2 regions of the Oceanobacillus phoenicis genome follow, and region 1 is predicted to be linked to the other one. Evidence: a T-box and tRNA genes for the amino acid it is inferred to sense, from the RefSeq annotation. Region 1 holds a T-box; the other holds one or more tRNA genes.

What was found. The T-box of region 1 lies ahead of thrS (threonine--tRNA ligase). A T-box ahead of a tRNA ligase gene usually reads a tRNA of that ligase, here a tRNA-Thr.
Region 2: it encodes a tRNA-Thr, which carries the amino acid that the T-box ahead of thrS (threonine--tRNA ligase) is inferred to sense. The anticodon was not compared.

The regions. Positions count from the first base shown of each region.
Region 1 covers NZ_JBDFME010000001.1:2,347,228-2,362,788, forward strand. Annotated here, with positions in the region: gene dnaI (primosomal protein DnaI) at 1-689, shown strand, start outside; gene ytxC (putative sporulation protein YtxC) at 860-1,705, shown strand; T-box leader at 1,761-1,991, shown strand; gene thrS (threonine--tRNA ligase) at 2,046-3,986, shown strand; gene ABC346_RS11600 (glycoside hydrolase family 10-like protein) at 4,303-5,811, shown strand; ribosomal protein L20 leader region at 6,205-6,334, shown strand; gene infC (translation initiation factor IF-3) at 6,401-6,907, shown strand; gene rpmI (50S ribosomal protein L35) at 6,940-7,134, shown strand; gene rplT (50S ribosomal protein L20) at 7,175-7,531, shown strand; gene ABC346_RS11620 (DUF1294 domain-containing protein) at 7,610-7,888, shown strand; gene ABC346_RS11625 (TVP38/TMEM64 family protein) at 7,959-8,567, shown strand; gene ABC346_RS11630 (aminoglycoside adenylyltransferase domain-containing protein) at 8,639-9,406, shown strand; gene ABC346_RS11635 (TIGR04104 family putative zinc finger protein) at 9,419-9,706, shown strand; gene ABC346_RS11640 (sigma-w pathway protein ysdB) at 9,834-10,223, opposite strand; gene ABC346_RS11645 (dUTP diphosphatase) at 10,339-10,827, shown strand; gene ABC346_RS11650 (M42 family metallopeptidase) at 10,853-11,938, shown strand; gene ABC346_RS11655 (ring-cleaving dioxygenase) at 12,190-13,173, shown strand; gene ABC346_RS11660 (DUF1659 domain-containing protein) at 13,279-13,503, shown strand; gene ABC346_RS11665 (DUF2922 domain-containing protein) at 13,536-13,751, shown strand; gene ABC346_RS11670 (YvrJ family protein) at 13,812-13,946, shown strand; gene ABC346_RS11675 (lytic transglycosylase domain-containing protein) at 14,013-14,603, opposite strand; gene ABC346_RS11680 (ABC transporter ATP-binding protein) at 14,669-15,340, opposite strand; gene ABC346_RS11685 (ABC transporter permease) at 15,342-15,561, opposite strand, start outside.
Region 2 covers NZ_JBDFME010000001.1:494,495-510,055, forward strand. Annotated here, with positions in the region: gene ABC346_RS02665 (flotillin family protein) at 1-655, shown strand, start outside; gene ABC346_RS02670 (MBL fold metallo-hydrolase) at 701-1,489, opposite strand; gene ABC346_RS02675 (gamma-glutamyltransferase family protein) at 1,731-3,392, opposite strand; gene ABC346_RS02680 (hypothetical protein) at 3,400-3,561, opposite strand; gene pgsC (poly-gamma-glutamate biosynthesis protein PgsC) at 3,573-4,037, opposite strand; gene pgsB (poly-gamma-glutamate synthase PgsB) at 4,054-5,247, opposite strand; gene ABC346_RS02695 (aldo/keto reductase) at 6,136-6,411, opposite strand; tRNA gene ABC346_RS02700 (tRNA-Thr) at 6,534-6,607, opposite strand; tRNA gene ABC346_RS02705 (tRNA-Asn) at 6,611-6,685, opposite strand; rRNA gene rrf (5S ribosomal RNA) at 6,716-6,831, opposite strand; rRNA gene ABC346_RS02715 (23S ribosomal RNA) at 6,905-9,826, opposite strand; tRNA gene ABC346_RS02720 (tRNA-Ala) at 9,970-10,042, opposite strand; tRNA gene ABC346_RS02725 (tRNA-Ile) at 10,062-10,138, opposite strand; rRNA gene ABC346_RS02730 (16S ribosomal RNA) at 10,371-11,934, opposite strand; gene ABC346_RS02735 (hypothetical protein) at 12,292-12,513, opposite strand; gene pdaB (polysaccharide deacetylase family sporulation protein PdaB) at 12,797-13,552, shown strand; gene ABC346_RS02745 (KinB-signaling pathway activation protein) at 13,591-14,247, opposite strand; gene gerD (spore germination lipoprotein GerD) at 14,382-15,026, shown strand; gene ABC346_RS02755 (Mrp/NBP35 family ATP-binding protein) at 15,132-15,561, opposite strand, start outside.

The DNA.
Region 1 (15,561 bases):
TACAAGGATATTCTCCTGTTTTGGAAGCTGGCAAAAATGAAATTCGGTTAAGTTATGAAAAGTGCCATAAACGAATAGACGAAGAGCAAAACGAACAGCAACAAAAGCTTATTCAAAGTCTTTATATGCCGAAAGAAATTCTTCAAGCAAGAATATCTGATGTTATTCAGGATGAGCACCGATCAAATGCATTAGGGAATGTTCTTGACTTTTTAGAAGCTTCCAAGCATGAGCTACCCAAAAAGGGACTCTATTTATATGGTTCGTTTGGAGTCGGAAAGACTTATCTATTAGGTGCAATAGCTAATGAACTAAAAAAACTTCAATACTCAATATCACTAATATATATGCCGGAGTTTGTCCGTGAAATTAAATCATCTTTTAAAGACGATTCATTCAATGAAAAAATAGATTTCTTTAAAAAAGCAGATGTATTAATGTTAGATGATATGGGAGCTGAGATGCAATCTGCCTGGTTCCGTGATGAAGTATTAGGTTCTGTTTTACAATACCGGATGATGGAAGGTTTACCAGTTTTTATTACATCTAATTATGATTTAGATCAACTAGAACAAGAATTATCTACAACAAGGAATGGAGTAGAACAAGTTAAAGCAGGAAGAATTATTGAGCGGATTAAACAAGTTACCACAGATGTGAAGATGAGTGGTCCGAATCGCCGTGACTAATGGGTACCTTTTATTGAACTCTACTAAAGCAGTTCAGTAAAAGGTATTTTTTAATACATTCATACCTATTTTCATAAAACCATTTGCTAGTTTGAGTAGTTTATTCATTTTTTTAAATGGTTGTCCATATAATGTAACAGTTCGGTTGTGGATGAGGGTGATATGTATTGGTGGAAGTATTTTTTGAATTAGACAAAGAAGTAGTAAGTTTTTGTGAATCTGTCTTTCGTAGAAATAGAAAGATGGAATTAAATTGGAAAACAAATGAAGATTGGGGAAATCATTTAACGATTGATGAAATATTACCTGCTGAAGATCTTCGTAAAACAATAAGTAAAGCGATGGCAGATGTAGTATTAACACATCGTTTAGGTAATATGATTCGAAAGATGATTAAAGAGTACTATTATACGGAGCAAGAAGAAATCGAACGTATACTTGATCTCACCAATTGGATTTTGACGGGGGAGGACGAGGATAGTAAGCATTTACGCAATAATAAAGATATTCATGGACTACTGACAAATTTGTTTGAAGAAAATATTCAAATTAATTCCGAAATTCATTTCGATTCATTAGTGAACTTTCGTTTATTACCTTTTCGTGATGAAATTAGAAGATGTGTTGGAGATGCGATTGATGAGTTTAGAAGAGAGGAAGATCATCAAGCATTTATTGATATGTTACGTGCCTACATACAGAAGAAAGATGTTGGTATGGAAATTATTCATATTATGCAAGGTGATACTTTCCAGTTTTATTATGACAATGGCAAACAATTATCGCGTCTTGAATTAAGAATGTTAATGCGTGAAGAACCATTATATGTTGTAGGGTTACATGATAATGAATTTAATCTAGCTCCACTAATTGCTATGGGACCAAAGAAAATTAAGATTTATGGAGATGATCCATCAGAACCGAAAACATTAACAGTTATTAATGTCTTCCAAGAAAAGGTGGATTTTGAGCCAACCCGCAATTTTCCTTTTTCTTACTATTTAAAAAACGATTAAACAGGCTTGATTTTCTTATATGAAAGGTCTATAATACGAATAAATGACTATATATTTATTCGTGATGATGAGGATAAGATTATTTATATTTCATAATTTAGAGAAGGAATCCATTGGCTGAAAGATACCTTTATGAGATAAGTAATTACCACCTCGGAGCTTTGTTGGTGAAATATTTAGTAATCAACAACGTATTTCTGCGTTAAAGATGTAATGAAGCTATCTAGTTGAAATTATGGATAGGAATTAGGGTGGAACCACGACGATACCAACGCTCGTCCCTTTGCAATAGTGCAAAGGGATGGGCGTTTTTTAATTATAATGGAAAAGGAGAATGAACATGGCAGATTTATCGATTATTTTCCCTGATGGTTCAGAAAAGCAATTTCCAGTGGGTACCACTGGTGAAGATATTGCAGCTTCCATATCACCAGGACTAAAAAAACAAGCACTTGCAATCAAACTTGATGGTGAGCTTGTAGACTTACGAAGAGAATTATCTTCAGGTGGAAAAATAGAAATAATCACATATAAAAATGATGAGGGTATTGAAGTGTTACGCCATTCTACTGCCCATTTATTAGCTCAAGCAATAAAACGCTTGTATAAAGATGTGAAATTTGGAGTTGGACCTATTATTGAAGAAGGTTTTTATTATGATATTGATATGGAACATAAATTAACTCCTGAAGATTTACCTAAGATTGAAAAAGAGATGAAGCGCATCGTCGATGAAAACCTCGAAATTAAAAGGATAGAAGTTTCACGAGAAGAAGCTCAAGAAAGGTTTAAAGAAATTGGCGATGATTTAAAATTAGAACTCATCGACGCTATTCCAGAAAATGAACAAGTTACTATTTATGAACAGGGTGAGTTTTTTGATCTATGTCGAGGAATTCATGTGCCTTCTACGAGTAAGATTAAAGCATTTAAGTTATTGAGCATTTCTGGTGCATACTGGCGTGGAGATAGTAACAATAAACAATTACAACGCATTTATGGTACAGCTTTTGAGAAAAAAGGACATTTGGAAGAACATCTCCAAATTTTAGAGGAACGAAAAGAAAGAGATCATCGTAAATTAGGAAAAGAATTAGGTATATTTACGGTTTCACAAAAAGTTGGACAAGGTTTACCGCTTTGGTTACCAAAAGGAGCAACCATTCGTCGTAATATAGAGCGGTATATTGTTGATTTAGAAGAAAGATTGGGATATAGCCACGTTTATACGCCTGTATTAGGTAATGTAGATCTGTACAAAACAAGTGGACATTGGGACCACTATCAAGACGATATGTTTCCAACAATGGAGATGGATAACGAAGAACTGGTATTACGTCCAATGAACTGCCCTCATCATATGATGGTGTTTAAAAATCAACTATGGAGCTATCGTAATTTACCAGTTCGAATCGCTGAACTAGGAACCATGCATCGGCATGAAATGAGTGGTGCACTAGCTGGATTACAACGTGTGCGAGCAATGACATTAAATGATGCGCATATATTTGCTCGTCCGGATCAACTTAAAGAAGAATTTATCCGTGTAGTGGAATTAGTGCAACATGTCTATAAGGACTTTGGGATTGAAGACTATTATTTCCGCCTTTCCTATCGTGATCCAGAAGATAAAGAAAAATATGTTGATAATGATGAAATGTGGGATAAAGCTCAAGCAATGTTGAAAGAAACAATGGAGGATATGGATTTAGAGTATGTAGAGGCTGAAGGAGAAGCAGCATTCTACGGTCCGAAACTCGATGTACAAGTTAAAACTGCATTAGGTAAAGATGAAACCTTATCGACAATACAATTAGATTTCCATTTACCTGAGAGGTTTGATCTGACGTATATTGGAGAAGATGGTAACCAACATCGACCAGTTGTAATTCACCGAGGTGTAGTATCAACTATGGAACGATTTGTTGCATTTTTAATTGAAGAATATAAAGGTGCTTTCCCTACATGGCTCGCACCAGTACAAGTGAAGATTATCCCAGTTTCGTTACAAGCTCATTTAGATTATGCGAAGGATATGGAAGAAAAGCTTCGTTATCAAGGAATTCGTGTAGAATTAGACGAACGTGATGAGAAAATTGGATATAAAATCCGAGAAGCACAGACACAGAAAGTTCCATTCGCTTTAGTATTAGGAGATAAAGAAATAGAAAGTAACAGTGTTAATTATCGTAGATACGGAGAACAAGATACAGAGACATTGGAATACAACCAATTCTTAAACTTAATCAAGGATGAAGTAGATAATAAGAAGATTAAATAAGAATCAGTGGTAAGGGATATTATTCAAATAAAAGCTGAACTATAACGTGATGTTTTTCAATATCGTTGTAGTTCGGTTTTTTGTTGTAAATATGTATTAAAGGACAAAGTGCCCAACAATAGACGGAAAAAAGCAACTTTTGGCACTTTTTTTCCAATAATATGAGATAGTAAACTAAAAAATAATAAGAAAGATATGTTTTCTCTCGCATCCAGCCAAGAAACGATCGTCTTCTAGAGCGGTAGAAATAAATACTAATCTATTAGGAGGTGAAGTGGTAAGGGTACTGGATTAAAATTATAGGAGGAGAGAGAACATGAAACGGATAAAGACAAAGGGAGTAGTTGTTGTATTTGTTATGTTGATTGGGATGTCTTGCCTCACTCTTACACCTTTTACCACCACAGAAGCTTCTCTACAAAAAGAAAATCCATTTATACGAGCTTTTTGGGTACAAGCCTTTGAACCCGGCTTAAAAACTCCCGAAGATATTGATGAACTAGTTGAAGATGTTGATAAAGCTAATATGAATACGATTATTGCACAAGTGAGCAGAAGACATGATGCATATTATCATAGCGATGTTTTACCATTTACAGAAGATCCTTCTGTTCCAGAAGGATTCGACCCATTAGGCTATTTATTAACAAAAGCACATGACAAGGGAATCGAAGTTCATGCTTGGGTGGTAGTAGGTCCAATGTGGCATAGCGTATACGGTGGTGCTCCTTCAGATCCAACACATATTTGGAATCTACATGGGCCGGACGCTGTAGAAGATAAATGGGTAACAGAAGATTTTAATGGTACAGTACCGTACTGGCAACCTTATCTTGACCTTGGTCATCCTGACGCAAGAAACCATGTAGTTGAAATGGTAAATGATATTGCAAGAAATTACGATGTAGACGGTGTCCATTTGGATTACATCCGTTACCCCGAAGACGGGAAAGGATACAATGCTACTTCTTTAGCGAGGTTTCATGAGGAAACAGGTCGTACTGATCGACCACCAGTAAATGATCAAGAATGGATCGCTTGGAAAGTAAAACAAGTTGATTCACTAATTAAACGCGTGTACACGGAGCTTATGGCAGTAGACTCTGATGTTGAGCTATCTGCAGCTGTTTTATCATGGGGATTTCATGATCCAAGTAAAACGAATTGGTGGGATATGGATCCTATTCAGCGAGCACATCAGAATTGGAAGACATGGGTTCAAGAAGGATATCTAGATTATGCTTATGTTATGAATTACGATAGTGATGCAGACCCACGAAGGGCTGAACGTTATGATCAATGGATTGAATGGCAAAAAGATTTACCAAGAAATCGAGGTATAATAATTGGACCAGCACTCTATTTAAATACGATAGCGGATAGTATGAATCAAATTCATCGTGCGTTAACACCATCTGTCAATGGTAATATGGCAGAAGGAGTAAGCCCGTATGTTTATAATATTTGGAGCAATGATGGTCTTCCTAAATCGGAACTCATTGATTCGCTTTACTTACCAACAGAACATAATGAAGGAAGTGCACCATTTGAAATACCTACAGAGTTGCCAGATCCTTCATGGCGTCAGACGAATCATGGACATCTATTAGGACAACTAATCAGTGAGCAAGCTACTGAAGAAGTTGTTATACGACGTGGCAAAAATGGAAAAATAATTAAAACAATAGAAACAGATGCGAATGGTTATTTTGTTGCTACTGATCTTTCACCAGGTAATTATTTTATCCATAATAAGAATCGTGACGAACGAACAAAAGTACAAATAAAAAAACAACACGTAACGAAAATTCTTCTGGAAGATTAGAAGTAAATCTTGGGATTGGGACAAAAGTACCTACGCAAAAGGTAAATCAGAATGAATGGCTTATAAAACCTGCTTCAGAAATATACTGCACTTTTCTAGCGGAGACTGGGGAGCCTCACTCCCACAGGACAAAGAGGACCTCGAAAGCATTACATCTCAGGAAAGAATCGATTTTTGACTTTCAAGGAGTAACCGTGTATTTCTTACGCTTATTCTATCTATCATTCGTTTTTTGAAAGAATCTTTTTGCTATGTCCCAACCCAAAAAATTTATAAAGGTGATTGACAGTTTTGTCATGACATGATAATCTAAAACAGTTGTATAAAAACTAGTGAAGCTGTATTGACGTCATAGACGAGATATGGTACACTATAAAAGTTAATAAAATGATCTAAGACAAGTAGAAGCACCCGCTTCTCACCTGATTGACACCGATTATGGTAGTTGACTGGTTCCAACCTTTTATTTAATTGTATTTGGAGATGTGTGGGTGCGTGTATGTACCGACACTTTTTTAATTGCATAAAATAAGCTTGTCAAATAGATCAGTAACAATAATTTCGGAGGTGGCTGGCTATTAGCAAGGATATGAACGTTAATGAAAAGATTCGTGCTAGAGAAGTACGACTAATCGACTCAAACGGTGATCAGCTTGGAGTAAAATCTCGTCAGGAAGCATTGGATATTGCAACAACAAGAAATCTTGACTTAGTACTAGTTGCTCCAAATGCGAAACCGCCAGTATGTCGTATCATGGACTACGGTAAATATCGTTTCGAGCAACAGAAGAAAGAAAAAGAAGCTCGTAAAAAGCAAAAAGTCATTAATGTAAAAGAGGTTCGTTTCACACCAGGAATTGGTGACCATGATTTTGAGACAAAACTGAAAAATGCTCGTAAGTTCCTTGAAAAAGGAGACAAAGTAAAAGCTGCAGTGCGTTTCCGTGGTCGTGCGATTACCCATAAAGAACTAGGTCGTGAAGTGTTAGATCGTTTCGCTGAGGAAGTAAAAGACCTTGGTACGATTGAAACAAAACCTAAAATGGAAGGCCGTAATATGTTTATGATGGTCGCTCCAATTAATGAAAAAAATTAATTCGTACAGTAGATAACTAGGAGGAATGAATTATGCCTAAAATGAAAACTCATAAAGGTACAGCAAAACGTTTTAAAAGAACGGGTTCTGGAAAAGTAAAAAGATCTCATGCATACACTAGTCACATGTTTGCAAACAAATCACAAAAACAAAAACGTAAATTACGTAAAAGTGCACTTGTTTCTTCTGGAGATTATAAGCGCATTAAAGACATGCTACCAAAATAATATAATCGTAGAAATGGAAATGAATTAGGAGGGATTTCTTATGCCACGTGTAAAAGGTGGAACAGTAACGCGTCAACGTCGTAAACGCGTATTAAAATTAGCAAAAGGTTACTATGGTTCTAAAAGAACTTTATTTAAAACAGCGAAACAGCAAGTAATTAAATCTGGTCAGTATGCTTATCGTGACCGCAGACAGAAAAAACGTGATTTCCGTAAATTATGGATCACACGTATTAATGCTGCAGCTCGTATGCATGATATTTCTTACAGCAAATTAATGCACGGATTAAAAGTTGCTGGAATTGATATTAACCGTAAAATGCTTTCTGACCTTGCAATTAGTGATGAAAAAGCATTTGGTCAGTTAGTATCTCAAGCAAAAGATGCTTTAAAATAATAGTTTGATAAAGACCGAATCCAACTAGGATCGGTCTTTTTTTAAACAGATGTAAAGTAAAGGGAGGCTAGGTGTACAATGGAAGAATGGGGTAGCATATTATATTATTTAGTGGCGGCAAATATTATTGGCTTTGTAATGATGTACATAGATAAAAGGAAAGCTGTTCGTGGACATTATCGGATTCCAGAAAGAACATTTTGGTTGCTAGGAATCATTGGTGGAAGTATTGGGATATATATTGGTATGAAATCATTTCGACATAAAACGAAACATCGATCGTTTACGATTGGAATACCTGTCCTTATTGTTATTAATGTGATTAGTTTTAGCTGGATTCTACTTTTCATGTCATAAAGGCTCGTCTACTGTCATATAGATATATGGAACTTTGTATAATCAAAGGTAAAGACAAAGGAGGTGGAGGATGGAATATATAGGAAATTATTTATTTTCTATTGTTGAAATGGGTGGAGTTCTCTCACCGCTTTTATTTATCATATTTCATTTATTTAGACCTTTATTATTTTTACCTGTCGTATTTATATGTATTTCAGGTGGAGTATTGTTTGGTCCAGTAGCAGGGACGATTTACTCAATTATAGGTATTACACTTTCAAGTTTACTGTTCTACGGTTTAATGGGATGGACTCCAAAATCTGTACAGCGTTTGATTGGAGTTAAACAAAAACTGTTAGGCAAACATGCAGAACTGACAAAATCTCAGATTACCTTATTACGATTGGTCCCTTTTATACATTTCCATCTATTATCCTTATGTCTTATTGAAATAAGTAACGGGTTTAAAGATTATGCGCGATCATCATTGTTTTCTAGCATACCACTCGCAATGGTCTACACTTCAATAGGAGGTTGGATATCTAATTTAAATCCAATGTTCATCGGAATATTACTAGTTGCATTATTACCAATGTTATATTTATTAAGAAGAAAAGAAATCATCATCAAATGGCAAGAGTTTTTCTCCGTACATGACTCACAACAACACACTTCATTAACACGGTCTCCTTCTTAAAACACACGTGAATCTACGTGTGTTTTTTGTTATTGTTGATATATACGCACAAAAAAGTTGGAAGTGGTTGGATGGAATTAGATTTAATATTGGATGTGATAAAGACTAGGGTTACAGAAATTTTGCATAGAAAACTAGAAGGTGTTTATGTACATGGGTCTATCGCATTAGGTGGATTTCAAAAAAGTAAAAGTGATATTGATTTGATCATTATTGTTAATCAAACGTTGAGCTTACAAGAAAAACATGGATTACTTTCATATTGTTTATCACAATCGAAGAATCCTTATCCGATTGAAGTTTCTGTATTAGAAAAAAGTGGATTGGAAAATTGGAGGCACCCTAGTAATTACGATTTCCATTATAGTGAGTATTGGAGAGATTTTTATGAGAATACTCCGATTAGTGAAGTAAACACATATCTAATGGAAGTTCATACCGATCCAGATTTAGCGGCTCATTTAACTATTGTAATCAATTCAGGATTGTGTTTGTATGGAAAGCCAATAGGGCAACTGTTTCACTCCATACCTAAAAAAGATTATCTCCTTTCATTACAAGGAGAATATAATGATTGTTTAAAATCAATAAAAGAGAAGCCAATATATTGTATTCTTAGTTTGCTTCGAATTGAATATTATTTAATTTTTGGTAAAATTATATCAAAACAACAAGCAGCAGGATGGGGCGTGAATGGGAATCACTCACACTCAAAGAAGTTATTAAAAAAAATTAAAGATGCATATGAAATTGGGGAGAATATAAGTATCTCATTTGAAGAGCTTGATAAGCTAAGAGAAGAATTTCACATTATTCGTTCGCAATTTTCGAATAGTTGAGGGAGGAAAAAAATGAAGTTGCCACGCTGCTGGAATTGTAAACATCAATTTGCCTGGAAAGACTTATGTTTACGTATTAAACCATGTCCATCATGTGAAAAATCGCAGTATCTAACAAAGGAGAGCAGGAATAACGCTTTTCTATTTACTCCAATCTGTTCAATATTTATAGTTGTTATGTTAAGTATTAATGTAAATAATAGTATAACCGCTTGTATATCAGCAATTATACTATTCGTAATATATAGCTTATTACCATTTATTTATCAGTTTACAAACAAAGAACAACCATTTATATAGTCTAAGGATAAAGATGTAATGAGCAGTAACACCTTACTTCATAAAGAAGAATTTGTTAAAATGTAAAGTGAGGTGTAAACAGCCCATGAATGTCCAATCTAGTAAAAACAGGGGCAGGAGCCCATCACTATTTTGAGGATTGTAAAATCTTGTTTATTGGATGCTTCCACGTAATCACAGCATAAGGATAGTGAAAAATAATTTCATCTTCTATAAAGAATAAATCTTCTCTTGAAAGCCCTTGAAGTTGATGTGGATCTTTAACTGTAACATGAATATCTACTACTTCAAATTTGTTCTCCGTGGCACCTAAATACTTTTCTCCTTCAAACAAACAACCCATATACGTGAGTTGAAAATTCTTCTTATCATTCTGCTCTTCATCTAATAAATAAAATTGTTTATTATTTTGAGCAAGTTTTAACTTGCGTTCAGGTTTACGTAAGTATTGTACAAGTGTATAAATAAGCAAACCTATAGCTATTATTAGTAATATACGAAAGCTAATCACTAGCATGTAATCTACTCCTAGTTATTGTTTTTATAGTATACGTTTTAAACGAGTGGGAGGTTTCACTAATATTATAATTTCATGATACAATAAATGAAAGCGAGAAGAAGGAGGGTGCAGTTTGGATTGGATAGCACTATTTAATATGCAAAAACAACTAGATTCCTACATAGAAGAAAATCATGGCTTGCGAAAAGCAGATTTATTCGAAAAGAAAGTCTTAGCATTATTAGTTGAATTAGGAGAACTAGCTAATGAGACAAGATGCTTTAAATTTTGGAGTAAGAAGCCAAGAAATAATCAATCTGTAATTTTAGAAGAATATGTAGATGTCATCCATTTTCTAATGTCAATCGGCATTAACAAAGGTTATGATAGTTTTGAAAGTAAAACGAATCATAATATAAATAGCTCAGAAGTAGTTCAGTTTCAGATTGTTTATGAACAGACGATAATATACAAAAACGAACCGACAAAAGCTAAATACGAGCAACTTTTCTCATCTTGTATTAACCTTGGAAATATATTAGGTTTTTCAGAAGAAGATATTCAACGTGCATATCTTGAAAAAAACGAGATAAATTATAAAAGGCAAAATCAAGGATATTAATCTTTTAAAAAGGAGAAGACTACATATGGCTAAATTAGATGACACGTTAACAATGCTCAAAGAACTTACCGACGCCAAAGGAATTCCTGGTAATGAAAAAGAGGTTCGTGAAGTATTTGAAAAATACATCACACCTTATTCTGATGATGTTTCCCTAGACAACTTAGGAAGCTCTATTGCAAAAAAAGTTGGTGATGCTAGTGGACCGAAAATTATGATTGCAGGACATCTGGATGAAATCGGAATGATGGTGACTCGTATCGATGACAATGGATTTATTTATTTCCAAACTGTTGGTGGCTGGTGGAATCAGGTAATGCTAGCTCAACGAGTTACTATTACGGGAGATAAAGGTGATGTAACTGGAGTGATCGGTTCAAAACCGCCTCATGTATTATCTCCAGAAGCAAGAAAGAAGCCATATGAAATTAAAGATATGTTTATTGATGTTGGGGCATCAAATAAGGATGAGGTGGAATCATTTGGTATCAAACCAGGGCATTCGATTGTTCCTTATTTTGAATTTACTCCAATGAAAAATGAAAAAATGTTATTAGCAAAAGCTTGGGATAATCGAATTGGACTAGCGATTGCAATCGATGTTCTAAAGCAATTAAAAGATGAAAAGCATCCAAATACCGTATATGGCGTAGGTACCATTCAAGAAGAGATTGGATTAAGAGGTGCCCGTACTTCATCTCATGCTATTCAACCTGATATTGGTTTTGGAGTGGATGTTGGGATTGCAGGAGATACTCCGGGAATTTCAAAGCAAGATGCAGATAGTAAGTTAGGAGAAGGTCCTCAAATTGTTTTATACGATGCGTCGATGGTCTCTCATAAAGGATTGCGTGATTTAGTAGTACAAACGGCAGAAGATAATCAAATCCCTTATCAATTTACATCAATGGCTGGTGGAGGAACAGATTCTGGATCTATTCATCTTACAGGGAATGGAGTACCATCACTATCTATAACAGTTGCAACTAGATATATACATTCACATGCAGGGATTTTACATCGAGATGATTATGAGAATGCAGTTAAGTTAATTGTAGAAGTAGTCAAGAAACTTGATCAGAAAACCTTAGAGAGTATTCGATTATCTTAATAACGTGAGTTAAGAAAACTTAGAGCGATATAGCTTTAAGTTTTCTTTTTAAATTGGAAAGAAAGCATTAAAATTTGGCTCTAAAATAATTGTTGTTGTAATTAACAAAAAACAGGGGGCACTCGATATGTTCTAAACAGGTGTTTAGAGCTTTTGTACTCACTCGATATGATTTGACATATGTGATTTAAATTGCTATATTGTAATTAATTAAAGATAATTTAATTAAGAGTAAAAGAGGAGGATCTTTTATGAATCCAATTAGAGGTATGCATCATGTAACTGCTATTACAAGCAGTGCAGAGAAAAACTATGAATTTTTCACCTATATTCTTGGTATGCGATTAGTTAAAAAAACTGTAAATCAAGATGATATCCAAACCTATCACTTATTTTTTGCCGATGATGAAGGGAATGCCGGTACGGATATGACATTTTTTGACTTTCCTGGCATTCCAAAAGGCTCTCATGGTACAAATGAAATATACAAAACTTCTTTTAGGGTTCCGAGCGATGCCGCATTAGATTATTGGGTAAAAAGATTTAATCGCCTTGAGATCAATCATTCTGGAATTCAACAACATTTTGGAGTACAGACATTGTCTTTTTCAGATTTTGATGATCAGCAGTATCAACTAGTATCTGATGAAACTAATACGTCACCGAATACAGGACTACCTTGGAAAGGCGGTCCCATCCCTTTAGAATATGCAATTGTCGGTTTAGGGCCAGTTGTAGTGAGAGTGGCACAATATGATTTCTTTAAGGAAATCTTAGAGAAAGTATTTCAATATAAAGAAGTAATGAGAGAGGGATCAGAGTATCTTTTTGAAATTGGCGAAGGTGGAAACGGAGCACAATTAATAGTTGAACATAATGCGGTTCTTCCAATAGCAAGACAAGGATACGGAACTGTGCACCATGCTGCTTTATGTGTTGATGAACAAAGTGATATATATGAATGGGATAATCATATTAAATCATTTGGCTTACAAACTTCAGGTTTTGTGGATCGCTTTTTCTTCCAGTCCTTATATACTCGAGTAGCTCCGCAAATACTTTTTGAATTAGCAACGAAGGGTCCAGGATTTATGGGAGATGAGCCTTATGAAACACTTGGTGAAAAACTTTCATTACCTCCTTTCCTAGAATCTGAGCGAGACAAAATTGAAAGCATGGTTCGCCCTATTAATACAATACGAAGTACTAAAACAATTGAAAAAGAATATGAATAAATCTTTCAAAAAAAGATAATCTCAAGACCTGAGATTATCTTTTTTTGTTCCCTCCTTTTTTAAATTTGTATTCGATTATATGTATAGAGGAAGGAGGTGTTATATATGGCTGTAGTAGATTTGATAGATTCGATGTTGCAATTAACTTTCAGTGAAGGAGTCGATGCAGAGTCTGGTGAACCGATTTTAACGTATAAACGTTTTAATCAAGTCAAGGTGGAAGCGAATCACGAACAACTATACAATGTTGCGACTGCATTTGCAGGGTTACAGGAATATACGTTATATCAGGTAAGTCGAAGAGATATTTCGGATATTTATGAAAGTTAGTCTGGATTAAAATAGAGAAAGGAGGAGGAGAAATGCGTAGGTTAGAACTTAAATTTACAAATCAGGAAGGGAAAGTTGTCACTTATTCGCTTGATCAGCCAATTGAACCGGTCGATACGAATGCAATTAATGCGGCGATGGATACAATTATAAGTGAAAATGCTTTTACATCAAGTGGAGGAGACTTAATCGAAAAGCATAGCGCAAGAATAGTAGAACGTACAGTAGAAGATATCGAATTAGGTTAATAATACTCGGACCAGTGAAATGCTGGTCCTTTCCTTATTACAAGTGGAGGTGGTAGTTATATGGATGCTTGGATCTCTTTTTTAACCGATGTCGGTTTTCCCATTGCGGTTACGTTTTATCTTCTTCACCGCATTGAAGGAAAGCTTAATCAACTAATTGAAACGATCCATTCACTTCCTGATAAGCTCCATTAATCAAAAAAAGCTGTCCAATTTCTCAAAAAATGGACAGCTTATGCTTATTATTTACTGTAAATAACTTTATACATGTGAAGATTGCATTACTTTGGATACATATGCAGTAGTTTCACGAAACGGAGGAATTCCTTGATATTTATCTACATTTCCTGGACCGGCATTATAAGCAGCTAAAGCTAGCTGAGTGTTGCCATTATAGCGCTGTAACATTTGACTGAGATATTTTGTTCCAGCGTTAACATTCTGAGCAGGGTCATAAGCATTTGTAACACCAAGACTTGCTGCGGTTTTTGGCATTAATTGCATTAATCCTTGAGCACCAGCTGAACTAGTAGCGTTTGGATTATAATTAGATTCATGTTTAATTACCGCATGTATTAGTTTTTCGTCTACTCCATACTTTTGACTAGCGCTTGAAATTATTTCTTGAAAAGATGAAGCACCAGCATTGTTATAAGTTAATGAGGAATGTATATTATAAGGGTTAGATACTAAATTTGATCCAAAATCCAAACTTGTTCTTTTTTCTGCTTCGTTTATTTTTTCTAATAATAATTGTTGAAAAGATACACCTAAAGAATCAGTAGAACTACTTGTTTGTAGGGATGACATAAGCTGATAAGGCATCATTTGCTGAAGACCTTTTATATCCATTTCATCACATCCGTTTTCCTAATCTATTAATTCTATTTTAGCGGTTTATAAATAAATAGGCAATATTAAATAGAAAATATTTCCTGTCCTGAAGATTTTAATACATTCTCATAAAATCTATCTTCACCTATACATATAACCCAATCACATAAAGAAGTGATTTCATCCATATCATGAGAGGTGTAAATAATAGTTTTATGATGTTCTTTTGATTGTTTGAGTAAGTATTCCCCAATTTCTTTTTTTGATTTTAAGTCTATACCTACAGTAGGTTCATCTAATAGTATAAGGCTCGGATCATGAATGAAGCTAATTGCCATGTTCAATTTTCTTTTCATTCCACCAGATAATGTGTGAACAGGTTCTTTCCACTTGGAAAGTTTCATCTCTATACATAATTGCCTAAGTTCTGATTGGGAACGATGAACCCATGATAATTTTTCGAAAAATTTCATATTTTCTTCAACCGTAAAATCTTCCCATATGGAGATATCTTGGGGAACAAATCCAATCTCTTTACGAAGTTTTTTTGTTTCTTTTTCATAGGATAAATTATTCCAAGTAATCGTTCCTTTATCTGGTTTAGATAGTGTAGCAAGAATACGTAATAGGGAAGACTTTCCTGCTCCATTCTCACCTACTAATCCTACGATATCTCCTGGGTTAATATCTACAGATAACTGGTCAATAACTACATTTTTCTTATAAGACTTTCTTAAGTTTTGTACAGATAGCAAGTTACTTTTCTCCTTTCATATACCATAGAACAAGGAAAATGGTAGATAATATAAATAGTGGATGCCATAATTCCCCTTCACTAAATGCATACATTGGATTTATTACATTTATCCACGGGACTAGTTGCGTTAAACCTTCAATAGGGATGATAATACCACTAATAAGAAATACGATGAGAACAAAGCTAAAAACAAAACTGTAATAAATTAAATATCTTTGG
Region 2 (15,561 bases), 1.9 Mb from region 1:
CGAAAGTGAACGACTTAAAGTTGATCGTCAGAAAAAACAAGAAGAATTAGACATTCAATTATTAGAGAGACAGCGTAAAGTTGAATTAGAACAAAAAGAAGTAGAAGTACGTAGAGCTGCTGCTGAGGCAGATTATTATGAGGAAGTAAAACGCGCTGAGGCTGCTGCTGAAGCGAAAAAACGTGCTGGGGAAGCAGAGGCAGAAGTTATTGCTAAGAAGAGCCAAGCAGAAGTGCAAGCAATACGTGAGCGTGCGAAAGCGATTGATGAACACAAAGAAGTTATGTTACTTGAAATGGTAATTGAAATGCTTCCGGAGTTTGCTCGTGCAGTATCCGAACCAATCTCCAATGTAGACTCTATCCGCATATTAGACAATGGCGACGGTAAAGGCATGGACCGCATTCCAAATTCTGTTACATCAATGATGACCAACATGCAAGATAGTTTAAAACAAATGACTGGCTTGGATTTAAATGCGATGTTAAACCGCATTACAGGTGGAGGAAATAATACAACCGATACAAAAGAGCCCATACAAGCCCTTGCATCGAAAATTAATCAACCCAAAAATGAAGTCGCAGCCGTAGATGAACCGAAAACTTCAGAAGGAACTGCAACAGAAGAAAAAAGGGATGATAATATAGAAGAATAATACGATATAGTTGAACAAAGCCCTCCAGAGCGGGGGGCTCTGTTATTACCTTAAATCATTAACGATGGAAGTAACAATATGCATAGAATCCCATTCTCCATTCGATACAGCTATTATTGAATAATTCTTTGGAAATAATTTCGAATGAATTTCCTCTATAGAGCTGCCTTTTTCATATAAAAATTTAATTTCTCCATAAAGGTTTTCAAGATAATCTAATTTTTGCTTCAACTTCTCTTTTCCATTTGGAACATACCCAGCATGACAACAAAATATTGATCGAATATCGTAGCTAAGGATGGTACGAATTGAATTCATGATCTGAGGAATCGATTCATCTTTCATGATTACTTTTGTTTTTGATGATACAAATAAATCACCAGAAAACAGCGTTCCTGATTGTTTATCCAGCAAGCAAATATGATCATTCGCATGACCTGGTGTATAGATTACTTCCCATTCTTTCTTTTGAGATTGAACCATATCTTTAACAGCAATAGGTTTAAAAGGTCTCCTTACTCCCCAGGTTAATTGACGATATTTCGGATAAGGAGTGTCGTCAGAACAAAGTTCTATTCCTTTAGAATGCAGATAAATTGGTACATTTAAATGATCTTGTATCCAGGGAGCTGTACCAGTATGATCTTCATGATTATGGGTAAGAACTACGGAATCAAATGTTATATTCTTATAAAAATCAATTAACTCCGATTCAAATCGTTGTGGACCAGTATCGACTAACATTCCATCGACTAAAAATATAAATACTTTACTCATTTTAGGAGCAGTCATTTCAACACAGGTTATATTTTCTTTATCATAAATTTCAAGCACACTGGTTCACTCTCCTTTATAATTTTACGTTTACTATAACTTTACCACAAAAATGAATGAATAGTCAGTCATTTTGATCTTCACAAAAAAAGACTTGCTCTATATAAAAGAGAAAGTCTTTTTTAATATTTTTCGGCAGGTTGTTTCCCAGCTTATATTGATCTGATTTTTACTAACATGCCGGGGCTTCTTGTCCACGACATGTTAGTTGATGGGAATCGGACGCTTCATCAGCATTGTATTATTTTGATTTCCAAGTGCCGTCTCTATTATTGTCATTAAAACCATGTATTTTATCATTATCAATAATTAATCCCTGGACACTTCCGTGATAAGACGTGTCATCCACATATTGAACATCGAGGCCAAGATCTTCAGGATTCGTTAAAAATATGGAATCCTTCTCAACTTGCAGTACATCCTCGTTAAATTCTAGAAACGTTCTAGGACTGTTCACCGACGCTTGGATTGGTTCATTGAATTTAATGGTTTTCACTAACTGTTGAGCAATCATTGATGTAATTTTTCTTCCACCAGCACTACCAATGCCTATTACAGGAGAATCGTCTTTCGTTAATATTGTTGGCGATGTGTAACTAAAAGGACGCTTGCCAGCCTCAGGAAGATTTGGCGAATCCTCTTTATTACTAAAGTTTTTCAATTGATTATTTAAGAAAAATCCATCCACATATTCCCCTGATCCAAATAAATCACTTAGTGTATTCGTTACGGAAACCATCATACCGTTTTTGTCTACTACTACAAAATGTGTCGTGTTCTCGTGATTCTCTATATCAGCATCTGATTCCAACTCTTTAAGATATTCTTCCGATAAATCAAGCCCTTGGAATTTTGATGCGAGATTTTGAATATGGTCTTCTGAAATCATTTCTTCTATTGGGACATCGGTATAGTTAGGGTCACCTACATTTTCTAAACGGTCACTATAACTTATCCGATTAATTAATCCCATTTTTAAAGAAAAAGCCAAAGGGTGGTCTTTGGTCTCTTCAATTTGTAATGACTCCGCCATTTCCAAAACCTGAATTAACATGACACCCCCCGATGGTGGGGGAGGAGCTAAAACATCATAATCGCCGAATTTCCCTTGTATAGGATCTTTTACTTCTGTTTTATATGTCTCCAAGTCTTTCTCTTCGATATCACTATCTTCTTCAGTAATCTCATTCGCAATATCGCCTTGATAGAAAGCATGGGGACCATTTTCTTGAATATCTTCTAACGTTTCTGCTAATTGTTCTTGTACTAAAACTTCTCCTTCTTGAATAGGCTCCCCATCTGGAAATAAATGATCTAAATCGGATAGACGATCATCATCGGCTTTCAATGCATTATGCAGCGTTTCTGTAACCGTAATACCATTTGCAGCAAAATGAATGGAAGGATCAATAAGCTGTTCCATATCCATTATTCCAAAATCTTCATGAACTCGGTACATTCCATTAATAAAACCTGGAACCCCTATGCCACTTGAAGATACATTATCATCTGGTGCGGTTTCACGATAATCATAAACTACTGGGTCTTGATTATTATTAGGATGAATTATCATCGTTCCACCACCACCAATTCCAGATCCATACGGTTCTGCTACACCTAAAACAAAGCTAATTGCGATAGCAGCATCAACAGCATTGCCACCTTGTTCAATTATTTTCATCCCAACTTCCGTTGCAATTGAACTGTCGGACGATACGCCGTAGGGACCGCTATCCTCTGAAGGTGAATCATTGAGCGTGAAATCACCATTATCCGTCGAGCCGTCTTCAATACCATTTCCTGAGTTTTTAACTCCCAAGACAATTAAAGATACCAATATAACCAAGCCAATAACAATGATGTAAAAACGTTTATTATATATGAAACGCTTCTTGTTGTTCATTTTTCAATTACACCAAAGATAATAAAAAAACGACCGTAGTGATGATTAACCCCATAACTGTATCCATGCTTGTTCTTTTCTTATGCATTTTAACTGTTTTTAATACCCACTCTTTGAACGTCAGTCTTGATTGTTGTTTCTTTTTTGGTTTTTCTAAAATAGCTTCCATTTAAATTCCTCCTAAATAAGATTTGTTAATACAACTGTTCCTAACGTAAATCCACTAAGCAATATTGTACTTCCAACTGTTGGTATGACTCCTTGTTTCTCAATCGTATTTGCAATTAATCCAGGAACAATAATCCCTATAGCAACCAATCCACCTACTGCTTCTGGAATTGCATATCCCGGTAGCCCAAAATCGAAAATTGTTTTCATGATGATTCCAATGATAATCATAGCTGTAAATTTTCTTCTTCCGTATAAAATCGTAAATTTGCCAATTACTTTCATAACAATTAAATAGGTCAAAAAAGCAATCATAAATGTAACAACAATACTCACTGGGGCGTTAACCATCATGGCAATATATCCCGGAACAATTAATCCAGCTGGAATAATTCCTGTCCTTTCTGTATAAAACAAACTAAGAATTACTCCGGCAGCTATAGCTAAATAAACATCTCCTGTATCAAATACAAACATTTTTTAATTCCTTTCTCTAAGCAGATTCTTTTACTATTTTCATTTGTTCAAGTCGATTTACTAATTCATCAGCCCCGCCATGGATATTTCCAATACCATAGATAGTCTTATCTGATAAGTATGGCTTAAGTACTCGTACAATTTCATCGGTGCTTGTCTTTTCTAAATCTAAAAGGTTCTTAACAGGAAATGTTCCTTTTTTATACTCCTCTACTATAAGTCCTGTGCTATCCCCCATTACAATTAGTGTCTCTGCCTCTATATTTGGTAAAACTTGTTTGATAAACTGTTCTGTACGATTTAAGCGGTCCGAACGGGTATTCATGATAACAACTGGCTCGTCTGTAGGATAACTCAATTGCTTGACACGCTCCCATATATTGAGAGTAGACATTGGATCGTTCGCACTGAATCCATTAACTAAAAAGCTTGGATTATCCATATCCCCAATTGGAATTATCTGCATAGCACCAGGATCTGGCCAAGCTTTTAGCATTCCTTTAAAAGCCGTATCATGATCAATATCAAGAACATCAGCCACAGCTAGAGCTAGTGCTGCATTTTCTGGGAAAACCATATACTCAAATTTTTTGAGAAAGTCTTCCGAGATAATAGATGTGTCACATACATGTACTTTCGTATTCCTTTGTTTTGCCATCTGTTTAAAGTGTGGCGCAAAGGGACTATCATTAATAATCAGATCCCCATTATGAGGGATTGCTTCAGAAAACGAATCTGCAACTTCTTGTAATGTTGGCCCTAATACGTCCATATGATCTTCTAGAACATTAACAATCAACCCAATATTCGCTTGTAGTATTTTTTCTTGGAATACTATTTGATAATCAGGCTTAACTGCCATACATTCACTTACTAAAGCATCAGCTTTTAAATCGGATGCTTTCGAAATAACTTTTCTTTGCTCACCTATGTTTGGACCTTCCAATCTTCTATTAATAGGAGCCTCTTGAGAGTCGAACCAGTATAACATCCTCGCATCCGTTCCTGTCGTTTTGCCAACGGTATGATAACCGGCTTCTTGTAAAACCCCTGTTATTAATCTAGTAACAGTAGATTTACCTCTAATTCCATTTACATTTATACGTACCGGTATACTTGCAACATTTTTATCATTAACCATCTTATCTTTAACTCCAAAGAAAATAGCTAAGGAAGCTAATAACAAAATGATTAGAAACTCTTCCAACATGTTTTCACCTCTATTATCATTTTTAAAATTGGTTACCTAGATCTTTTAATAAAAAACTCAAATAAGCACCTTTTGAAAACGCGTCATTTTCCAAAAATGACAAAACACTTACCGCTCTGTGCCTTCTAAACACGATCGAGATTGAAAATCTTTTGGAACTTTTTTCGTTTCAATGTAGGTACCTATCACTCCTTTTTTATTAATCTAATCGCTACTTCAGTGACTACGATATCTTGCACCTACACTATAACCGGCATTTAACGACAGGGAAATAGTAATTCTGACTCAATTTCCATTTATTTTCCAAATATAGTATTTTATATTTATTGGAAATTATTTATTTGGGTTACTTTTTGATCATAAAAATAATAGATTCTAACTATTTTTGCGCAGATATCGAATTATTCTGTTAATATAAACCGGATTTTTTCTTAATTTGACGGATGGTACGGAAGCCTCCCTTTCAAATAATTAGTCATGAGTAAACTCCTCGATTTTAATATAACTAAAACAGAAATTTAACATATAATTTACTTTGATTATTTTATAGAAAAGTTGCTTTGTTGATGATTGTATAAATTACTTGAATTAATTTTCTTATATATTTTAAAAGACTCTTTCCTAATTAATTTACTACTGAGGTTATCTTATAATTTTTTTTGCCACAGAAAAAATGTACCTACAGCTAATATTCCTACTAATTTCCATGAAGTAAATTTTCACACCGAGTTGGTCATTCAAAGCAAAAAAAACACTTTTCCTCTATAGGGAAAAGTGTTTTTTTTAGAGATTTCCAACGGACTTAAACCGCTTTACTCCTTAACTAAAAAGTCACTTTAAACTCTTCTTCTCTATCTGCAGCAGACTATACCTTATGAAAAGTTGAATTTAAAACTCAACTTTTAAGTTACCTAACATTTTTGCAGTTTCCGGATCTTGGTAGGATAAAAATAGACTTTCTCCGGTATCAAGAGACTTAATTTGATTGATTTCATCTAAGTTTAACTTAACATCGAAAATGTCAAAGTTATCAACTATACGCTCATTATTCACCAATTTAGGTATAGAAACAATGTTTTGTTTCGATAGGCAACGTAGTATAACCTGCGCGATAGATTTGTTATGAGTTTTTGCAATAGATATTAATATTTTATTGCTGAACATATTATTAAGGCCTTCTGCGAACGCTAATCGTTCTAATTGTCAAGCCTGTAATGGAGTTTTCTCCCCTGCAATAAACACAAAAAAAACGCTCTATCCTATATAGGACAAGCGTTTACCTAAAGAGCTTCCAAGCGGACTTGAACCGCTGACCCCTTCCTTACCATGGAAGTGCTCTACCGAACTGAGCTATGGAAGCATATGGCTCCACAGGTAGGATTCGAACCTACGACCGATCGGTTAACAGCCGATTGCTCTACCACTGAGCTACTGTGGAATAAGTAGAATAATTGGATAACAAAAATCAGCCTGGCGGCGTCCTACTCTTGCAGGGGCAAAGCCCCAACTACCATCGGCGCTGAAGAGCTTAACTTCTGTGTTCGGCATGGGAACAGGTGTGACCTCTTCGCTATCGCTACCAGACTAATTGGTCTGTTGTTATTTAGGATTGTACCCTAAAAACTAAATAAGAGTAACGTGACATCATTCTAAGAACTTAGATAAGTCCTCGATCAATTAGTATCCGTCAGCTGCACGTGTCACCACGCTTCCACCTCGGACCTATCAACCTCATCGTCTCTGAGGGATCTTACTCACTCGAAGTGATGGGAAGTTTCATCTTGAGGGGGGCTTCATGCTTAGATGCTTTCAGCACTTATCCTTTCCACACGTAGCTACCCAGCCATGCTCCTGGCGGAACAACTGGTACACCAGCGGTGTGTCCATCCCGGTCCTCTCGTACTAAGGACAGCTCCTCTCAAACTTCCAACGCCCACGACGGATAGGGACCGAACTGTCTCACGACGTTCTGAACCCAGCTCGCGTACCGCTTTAATGGGCGAACAGCCCAACCCTTGGGACCGACTACAGCCCCAGGATGCGATGAGCCGACATCGAGGTGCCAAACCTCCCCGTCGATGTGAACTCTTGGGGGAGATAAGCCTGTTATCCCCGGGGTAGCTTTTATCCGTTGAGCGATGGCCCTTCCATGCGGAACCACCGGATCACTAAGCCCGACTTTCGTCCCTGCTCGACTTGTAGGTCTCGCAGTCAAGCTCCCTTCTGCCTTTACACTCTACGAATGATTTCCAACCATTCTGAGGGAACCTTTGGGCGCCTCCGTTACTCTTTGGGAGGCGACCGCCCCAGTCAAACTGCCCGCCTGACACTGTCTCCGAACCGGATCACGGTCCTGGGTTAGAATGTTCATACAGCGAGGGTGGTATCCCACGGGTGCCTCCACGTAAGCTAGCGCTCACGCTTCAAAGGCTCCCACCTATCCTGTACAAGCTGCACAAACATTCAATATCAGGCTACAGTAAAGCTCCACGGGGTCTTTCCGTCCTGTCGCGGGTAATGCGCATCTTCACGCATAGTATAATTTCACCGGGTCTCTCGTTGAGACAGTGCCCAAGTCGTTGCACCTTTCGTGCGGGTCGGAACTTACCCGACAAGGAATTTCGCTACCTTAGGACCGTTATAGTTACGGCCGCCGTTTACTGGGGCTTCGGTTCAAAGCTTCGCTCCGAAGAGCTAACTCGTCCCCTTAACCTTCCAGCACCGGGCAGGTGTCAGCCCCTATACTTCGCCTTTCGGCTTCGCAGAGACCTGTGTTTTTGCTAAACAGTCGCTTGGGCCTATTCACTGCGGCTCCTCCTATGAAGGAGCACCCCTTCTCCCGAAGTTACGGGGTCATTTTGCCGAGTTCCTTAACGAGAGTTCTCCCGCTCACCTTAGGATTCTCTCCTCGCCTACCTGTGTCGGTTTGCGGTACGGGCACCTATGATCTAACTAGAGGCTTTTCTTGGCAGTGTGAAATCCGGAACTTCGGTACTCAATTTCCCTCCCCATCACAGCTTGAAATTGCCAGACGGATTTGCCTATCTGACTTTCTCACTGCTTGGGCGCACACGTCCATCGGTGCGCATTCCTTATCCTACTGCGTCCCCCCATCGCTCAAACAATCATGAGGTGGTACAGGAATATCTACCTGTTGTCCATCGCCTACGCCTGTCGGCCTCGGCTTAGGTCCCGACTAACCCTGAGAGGACGAGCCTTCCTCAGGAAACCTTAGGCATTCGGTGAAAGAGATTCTCACTCTTTTTTCGCTACTCATACCGGCATTCTCACTTCTAAGCGCTCCACCAGTCCTCACGGTCTGACTTCACAGCACTTAGAACGCTCTCCTACCATTGTTCGTAAGAACAATCCGCAGCTTCGGTGATACGTTTAGCCCCGGTACATTTTCGGCGCAGAGTCACTCGACCAGTGAGCTATTACGCACTCTTTAAATGGTGGCTGCTTCTAAGCCAACATCCTGGTTGTCTGGGCAACTCCACATCCTTTTCCACTTAACGTATACTTTGGGACCTTAGCTGGCGGTCTGGGCTGTTTCCCTTTCGACTATGAACCTTATCACCCATAGTCTGACTCCCAAGTTTAAGTAACTGGCATTCGGAGTTTGACTGAATTCGGTAACCCGGTAGGGGCCCCTAGTCCAATCAGTGCTCTACCTCCAGTACTCATCATCTTGAGGCTAGCCCTAAAGCTATTTCGGAGAGAACCAGCTATCTCCGTGTTCGATTGGCATTTCACCCCTACCCACACCTCATCCCCGCATTTTTCAACATACGTGGGTTCGGGCCTCCAGTCAGTGTTACCTGACCTTCACCCTGGACATGGGTAGATCACACGGTTTCGGGTCTACGACCACATACTATATTCGCCCTATTCAGACTCGCTTTCGCTGCGGCTCCGTGTCTTCCACTTAACCTTGCATGAGATCGTAACTCGCCGGTCCATTCTACAAAAGGTACGCCGTCACCCATTAACGGGCTTCGACTACTTGTAGGCACACGGTTTCAGGTTCTATTTCACTCCCCTTCCGGGGTGCTTTTCACCTTTCCCTCACGGTACTGGTTCACTATCGGTCACTAGGGAGTATTTAGCCTTGGGAGATGGTCCTCCCGGATTCCGACGGAATTCCACGTGTTCCGCCGTACTCAGGATACACTCCGGAGGAAATTCTTTTTCAATTACAGGGCTGTTACCTTCTTCGGCTGACCTTTCCAGATCGATTCATTTAAAGAATTTCTTTGTAACTCCAAAGGAGTGTCCTACAACCCCAGAAAGCAAGCTTTCTGGTTTGGGCTCTTTCCGTTTCGCTCGCCGCTACTCAGGAAATCGAGGTTTCTTTCTCTTCCTCCAGGTACTGAGATGTTTCAGTTCCCCGGGTCTGCTCCCTATACCCTATGTATTGAGGTATAGGTACTGCTCCATTACGAACAGTGGGTTTCCCCATTCGGAAATCCCCGGATCAAAGTTTACTTACAACTCCCCGAGGCATATCGGTGTTAGTCCCGTCCTTCTTCAGCTCCTAGTGCCAAGGCATCCACCGTGCGCCCTTATTCACTTAACTAAGTTATTTCAGTAAATAAGCGTGCTAATTTAATAGCCTTGTTTCAAAAAAACATTAAATAGATTCAGCTTCTAATTTAATAGTTGCTTCATCTTTTTGTTTGATGTCGTTGTTACTCTTATTTAGTTTTCAAGGTACAAAAATGGAGCCTAGCGGGATCGAACCGCTGACCTCCTGCGTGCAAGGCAGGCGCTCTCCCAGCTGAGCTAAGGCCCCATATATCTATTGTGTTAGATGGTGGGCCTGAGTGGACTCGAACCACCGACCTCACGCTTATCAGGCGTGCGCTCTAACCAGCTGAGCTACAGGCCCATCTCAATTATAAATTTAAAGAGAATTGCTCTCTCAAAACTGAACCAAACAACCAAGTACGATTCCGTAATAATCTAGCTTCAGCTCCTAGCAACTAGCGAACTTCCTTTACCTTCGTACGATAAATCAACATCGATTCACTATCGTTCATCGTGTTTCCTTTATCTCCTACGGCTCAGTCCAGTTCGTACGTTGCTGAACAGTCGCTTCAGCCTTTTTAATATATCCTTAGAAAGGAGGTGATCCAGCCGCACCTTCCGATACGGCTACCTTGTTACGACTTCACCCCAATCATTAGTCCCACCTTCGGCGGCTGGCTCCAAAAGGTTACCTCACCGACTTCGGGTGTTACCAACTCTCGTGGTGTGACGGGCGGTGTGTACAAGGCCCGGGAACGTATTCACCGCGGCATGCTGATCCGCGATTACTAGCGATTCCGGCTTCATGTAGGCGAGTTGCAGCCTACAATCCGAACTGAGAATGGTTTTGTGGGATTTGCTTGACCTCACGGGTTCGCTTCCCTTTGTTCCATCCATTGTAGCACGTGTGTAGCCCAGGTCATAAGGGGCATGATGATTTGACGTCATCCCCACCTTCCTCCGGTTTGTCACCGGCAGTCACCTTAGAGTGCCCAACTAAATGCTGGCAACTAAGATCAAGGGTTGCGCTCGTTGCGGGACTTAACCCAACATCTCACGACACGAGCTGACGACAACCATGCACCACCTGTCACTCTGTCCCCGAAGGGAAAACTCTATCTCTAGAGTGTTCAGAGGATGTCAAGACCTGGTAAGGTTCTTCGCGTTGCTTCGAATTAAACCACATGCTCCACCGCTTGTGCGGGCCCCCGTCAATTCTTTTGAGTTTCAGCCTTGCGGCCGTACTCCCCAGGCGGAGTGCTTAATGCGTTAACTTCAGCACTAAGGGGCGGAAACCCCCTAACACCTAGCACTCATCGTTTACGGCGTGGACTACCAGGGTATCTAATCCTGTTCGCTCCCCACGCTTTCGCTCCTCAGCGTCAGTTACAGACCAGAGAGTCGCCTTCGCCACTGGTGTTCCTCCACATCTCTACGCATTTCACCGCTACACGTGGAATTCCACTCTCCTCTTCTGCACTCAAGTCCTCCAGTTTCCAATGCACGTTTACGGTTGAGCCGTAAGATTTCACATCAGACTTAAAGAACCGCCTGCGAGCGCTTTACGCCCAATAATTCCGGACAACGCTTGCCACCTACGTATTACCGCGGCTGCTGGCACGTAGTTAGCCGTGGCTTTCTGGTTAGGTACCGTCAAGGTGCCATCAGTTACTATGGCACTTGTTCTTCCCTAACAACAGAGTTTTACGATCCGAAAACCTTCATCACTCACGCGGCGTTGCTCCGTCAGACTTTCGTCCATTGCGGAAGATTCCCTACTGCTGCCTCCCGTAGGAGTCTGGGCCGTGTCTCAGTCCCAGTGTGGCCGATCACCCTCTCAGGTCGGCTACGCATCGTCGCCTTGGTAAGCCGTTACCTTACCAACTAGCTAATGCGCCGCAGGCCCATCTGTAAGTGACAGCAAAAGCCGCCTTTCAACTTCTCATCAGGAGATGAAAAGTGTTATCCGGTATTAGCTCGCGTTTCCACGAGTTATCCCAGTCTTACAGGCAGGTTGCCTACGTGTTACTCACCCGTCCGCCGCTCATTCCATTATCGTCACCTCCGAAAAGGATCAGATAACTTCCTGCGCTCGACTTGCATGTATTAGGCACGCCGCCAGCGTTCGTCCTGAGCCAAGATCAAACTCTCCATAAAAGTTGTGTTTCTTGTGCTTCAGAAGTCAACTTCTGACTTCATTTCTTTTTAAGAAAAACGAGGTGTTTTTCTTCTTTCGTACTGGTTGTTTTGTTCAGTTTTCAAAGAGCAATTTCAGTGTTTGTCGTTTTTTGCGACAAGATACAATTTATCACGTTATCCATTTGATGTCAACACTTTTTTAAATCTTTTTTTAAAATGTTTGTTCAAGGTGACTTGCAAAATGTTTCATCAAGCGACAACAAAAATTAATATACCATAATCCTTTTTATTCAGCAATAGTTTTTAAAGAAAAAAATAAAATTCGATAAAAAACCTTTTGTAGTAATAACATCGATCACCACAAAAGGTACCGAATTAAATATTCCCTTTTCTTTTAGGGATATACTTCATACACTCCTGCTCACTTGCTACTCTGCGGAGTAATTGAAATAATAATCGATATCGTTCTCGCATTGCGCTTTTCACCATTTGATCAATCCGAGTATCATCTAAATCTAATAAGATTTCTTCAAGCTCACGCTTTATTAAATACTCCATTTCCTTCTGTTCCATCTCATTTACTAATAATCCAATCATGCGATCACCTCATATATCACCAAATAATTCCGTTAAATGAATTCATATATTGCTATTAATATATTTCATTAAGTCTTTTTCTGTTCCAATGACTTAAGTATTACAAGTATTCGCAAAAACAAATGAATTTTGTCGGTCGAGTTGTATATCCTATACTATTCCCCAAACACCCTATATTTCATCCATTATTTTCTTAAAGAGATTTCGACAAAACAGGCTTGTACATAATTTATTAGTGTAATGCATAGATATGATTAAAGGTATATGTAGAGGAGGAGAACGAATGGATCATTTCTATTCCTTTCGTCTAAGAGGAAAAAGAACTGCATGGATAATCGCATTAGCATTTATCGTCGCTCTTATAGCATGGACACAAAAAGATGCAGTACTCTCCGTATTTAACGGCGAAGAACCTGTAGCTTTATCAAAAGGTAATGCTGACGAACCCGATATCGCAATTACATTTAATATTAGTTGGGGTGAAGAGAGGGTAAAAGAAATTTTAAAGCAATTAGAAAATGAAGATGTACAAGCAACGTTCTTCATTAGTGGTGAGTGGGCAGAACGTCATCCAGACCTACTACAAGCTATTTCGGATGGAGAACATGAAATTGGAATGCTTGGTTATCGATACAAAAGTTATCTAGATCAAGAGATAGATCAAGTAAGAAAAGATCTATTGTATGCACAAGAAGCGTTTGAAAAGTTAGGATATGAAAACGTTAATTTATTGCGCACGCCTCATGGTCATTTTAACGAAGAAGTTATTGAACTTGCTGAAGATCTCGGTTTCCATGTAGTTCATTGGAATGTAAATCCAAATGACTGGGAAAACCCAGGTACAGATGTAATTGTGGACTACATCATGAAAGAGACTGATAATGGAGATATTGTTCTATTGCATGCATCAGATAGTGCAAAACAAACTGCTGGTGCATTAGAAACCATTCTCCCAGGCTTAAAAAACAAAGGCTATGAACCGGTAACCATTTCAGAAATCATTAATCAAGCAAAAGCAAATACTGAAATCGTTGACTAAAAAAGATCTCTTTCCAAAAAGGAAAGAGATCTTTTACATTACTTTTTCTTCTTTTTTTCATTCTCTTTCTTTTTAGCCTGCCCATTACTTTCTTGAACCTGTGGCTTCTTCTCTTGAAAATTTAATCGATGTAAATTCAAAATTTGGTATGTATTCGACACAAGTAATGGAACAACCATAAGCCATGCATAATCTGTTCCATCTACCATTAATCCCGGCACCCATTCAACGGTCGTAAATACCACCATAAAGAATAGCGCTGGAACAAATGCTTTTTTATTTGTTTCTTTGGCTTTAATCTTAGCAACTATCCAACCAATTAATAATATCGCTGCTGCTAATAAGATAAACCAAAACAGCGCCACATTATCTGCTGATTGATAAGGAAAATAAATAATGTCAAAAAGTACAAAAACGATTAGACCTACTTGTACCGTCGGCCAATACCCTTTGAATAAACTTAATCCCATCCGATGAACAAATAAATACGCAAAAAATCCAGTTAAACTAATGGTTGCAAACGTTAACCCTAATCCTAAAAAGAATACGATAAGTCCTAGAATTTCCATCCCATCAAACGGTTGCAAATAGTTTAAATATTGCTCTGGTTTAACAAAGAAGCTTGCAATTAATCCGGCCAGTCCACCTAGCCAAAATGTTTTCCATAAAAAACTTACAAGGATTCGTGTATTCAAACTTTTTCACTCCTATTGCACATACTGTCAGTTCCCCCAATATTTTACCATGATACGACATTTATTTCTCTTGTGTATGTGCATATTTTAATTATTTATCATACATATTAAGTATATAGAAAGGAGGACTAAAAATGGTACGACGACATCTATGTACTGTACTCCTTAGCTTATCCTTCTTTATATTCTTAGCCGCTTGTGGTGGTGGTGAAAACAGTCAAAGCGAAAGCGAATATGATTCAACCAAAAAAATGGTTGTTGATATACTTCAAACTGAAGATGGTAAAAAAGCGCTCCGCGAAATTATGCATGATGAAGAACTTAAAAACTTATTAGTTATGGAATCAGACAGCGTAAAAAATGCTGTTAATGAAGCTCTTACCTCAGAAGAAAGCAAAAAATCATGGGAAAAGATGTTCGAAGATCCAGAGTTCGTTAAGACATATGCGCAAACCATATCTGATGAACAAAAAAATTTAATGAAAGATCTCATGAACGACAGTCAATTCCAAAAACAAATGATTGAACTGTTAAACAATCCTGAAGTTACTGAGCAAATGCTATCTGTTGTAAAAAGCCAACAATTTCGAGCTCATTTAGAAGAAACGATTCAGGAGACCTTACAATCCCCTATTTTCCAAGCCAAAATTGAAGAAATTTTACTCAAGGCTGCGGAAGAACAAAGCAAATCAAGTGGTTCTTCAAATGAATCCGGTCAAGAAGGCGGATCTGGAGAGTCTCAGTCTGGTTCCAATAGCGAGTCTGGCGGCGGTGGTTAACCATAATCGGCTGGATATGTATGAGAATAGGGTGCCCGCCATCAATCAGGACACCCTAATTCTTTACCCCGCATGTAACGGGAAGTAAAACATCACTGTTTCGCTTTATTCTTCCATCTTGGCAATTACTTTAGCTGCTATCTTATGATATTCTTTTCCAATTGGGTGATCTTCTTGGTACACAGAAGGCGCAAAAACATCTTCTTCCTCATAAGGTTGTTGTAGAGGGAGCTGTCCTAATACTTTTGTTTTTAGTACATCAGCAAGTTTTTTGCCTCCGCCTTTACCGAATACATATTCTTTCTCTCCGGTTGTTTTACTTTCAAAGTAAGCCATATTCTCAACCACGCCAAGAATTTCATGGTCTGTTTTTATTGCCATTTGGCCAGCGCGTGCCGCTACGAAAGCAGCAGTTGGATGCGGTGTCGTTACAATTACTTCCTTACAAGTTGGTAATAGCTCATGTACATCCATGGCGATATCACCTGTACCTGGTGGTAAGTCTAATAATAGATAATCTAATTCTCCCCACTCT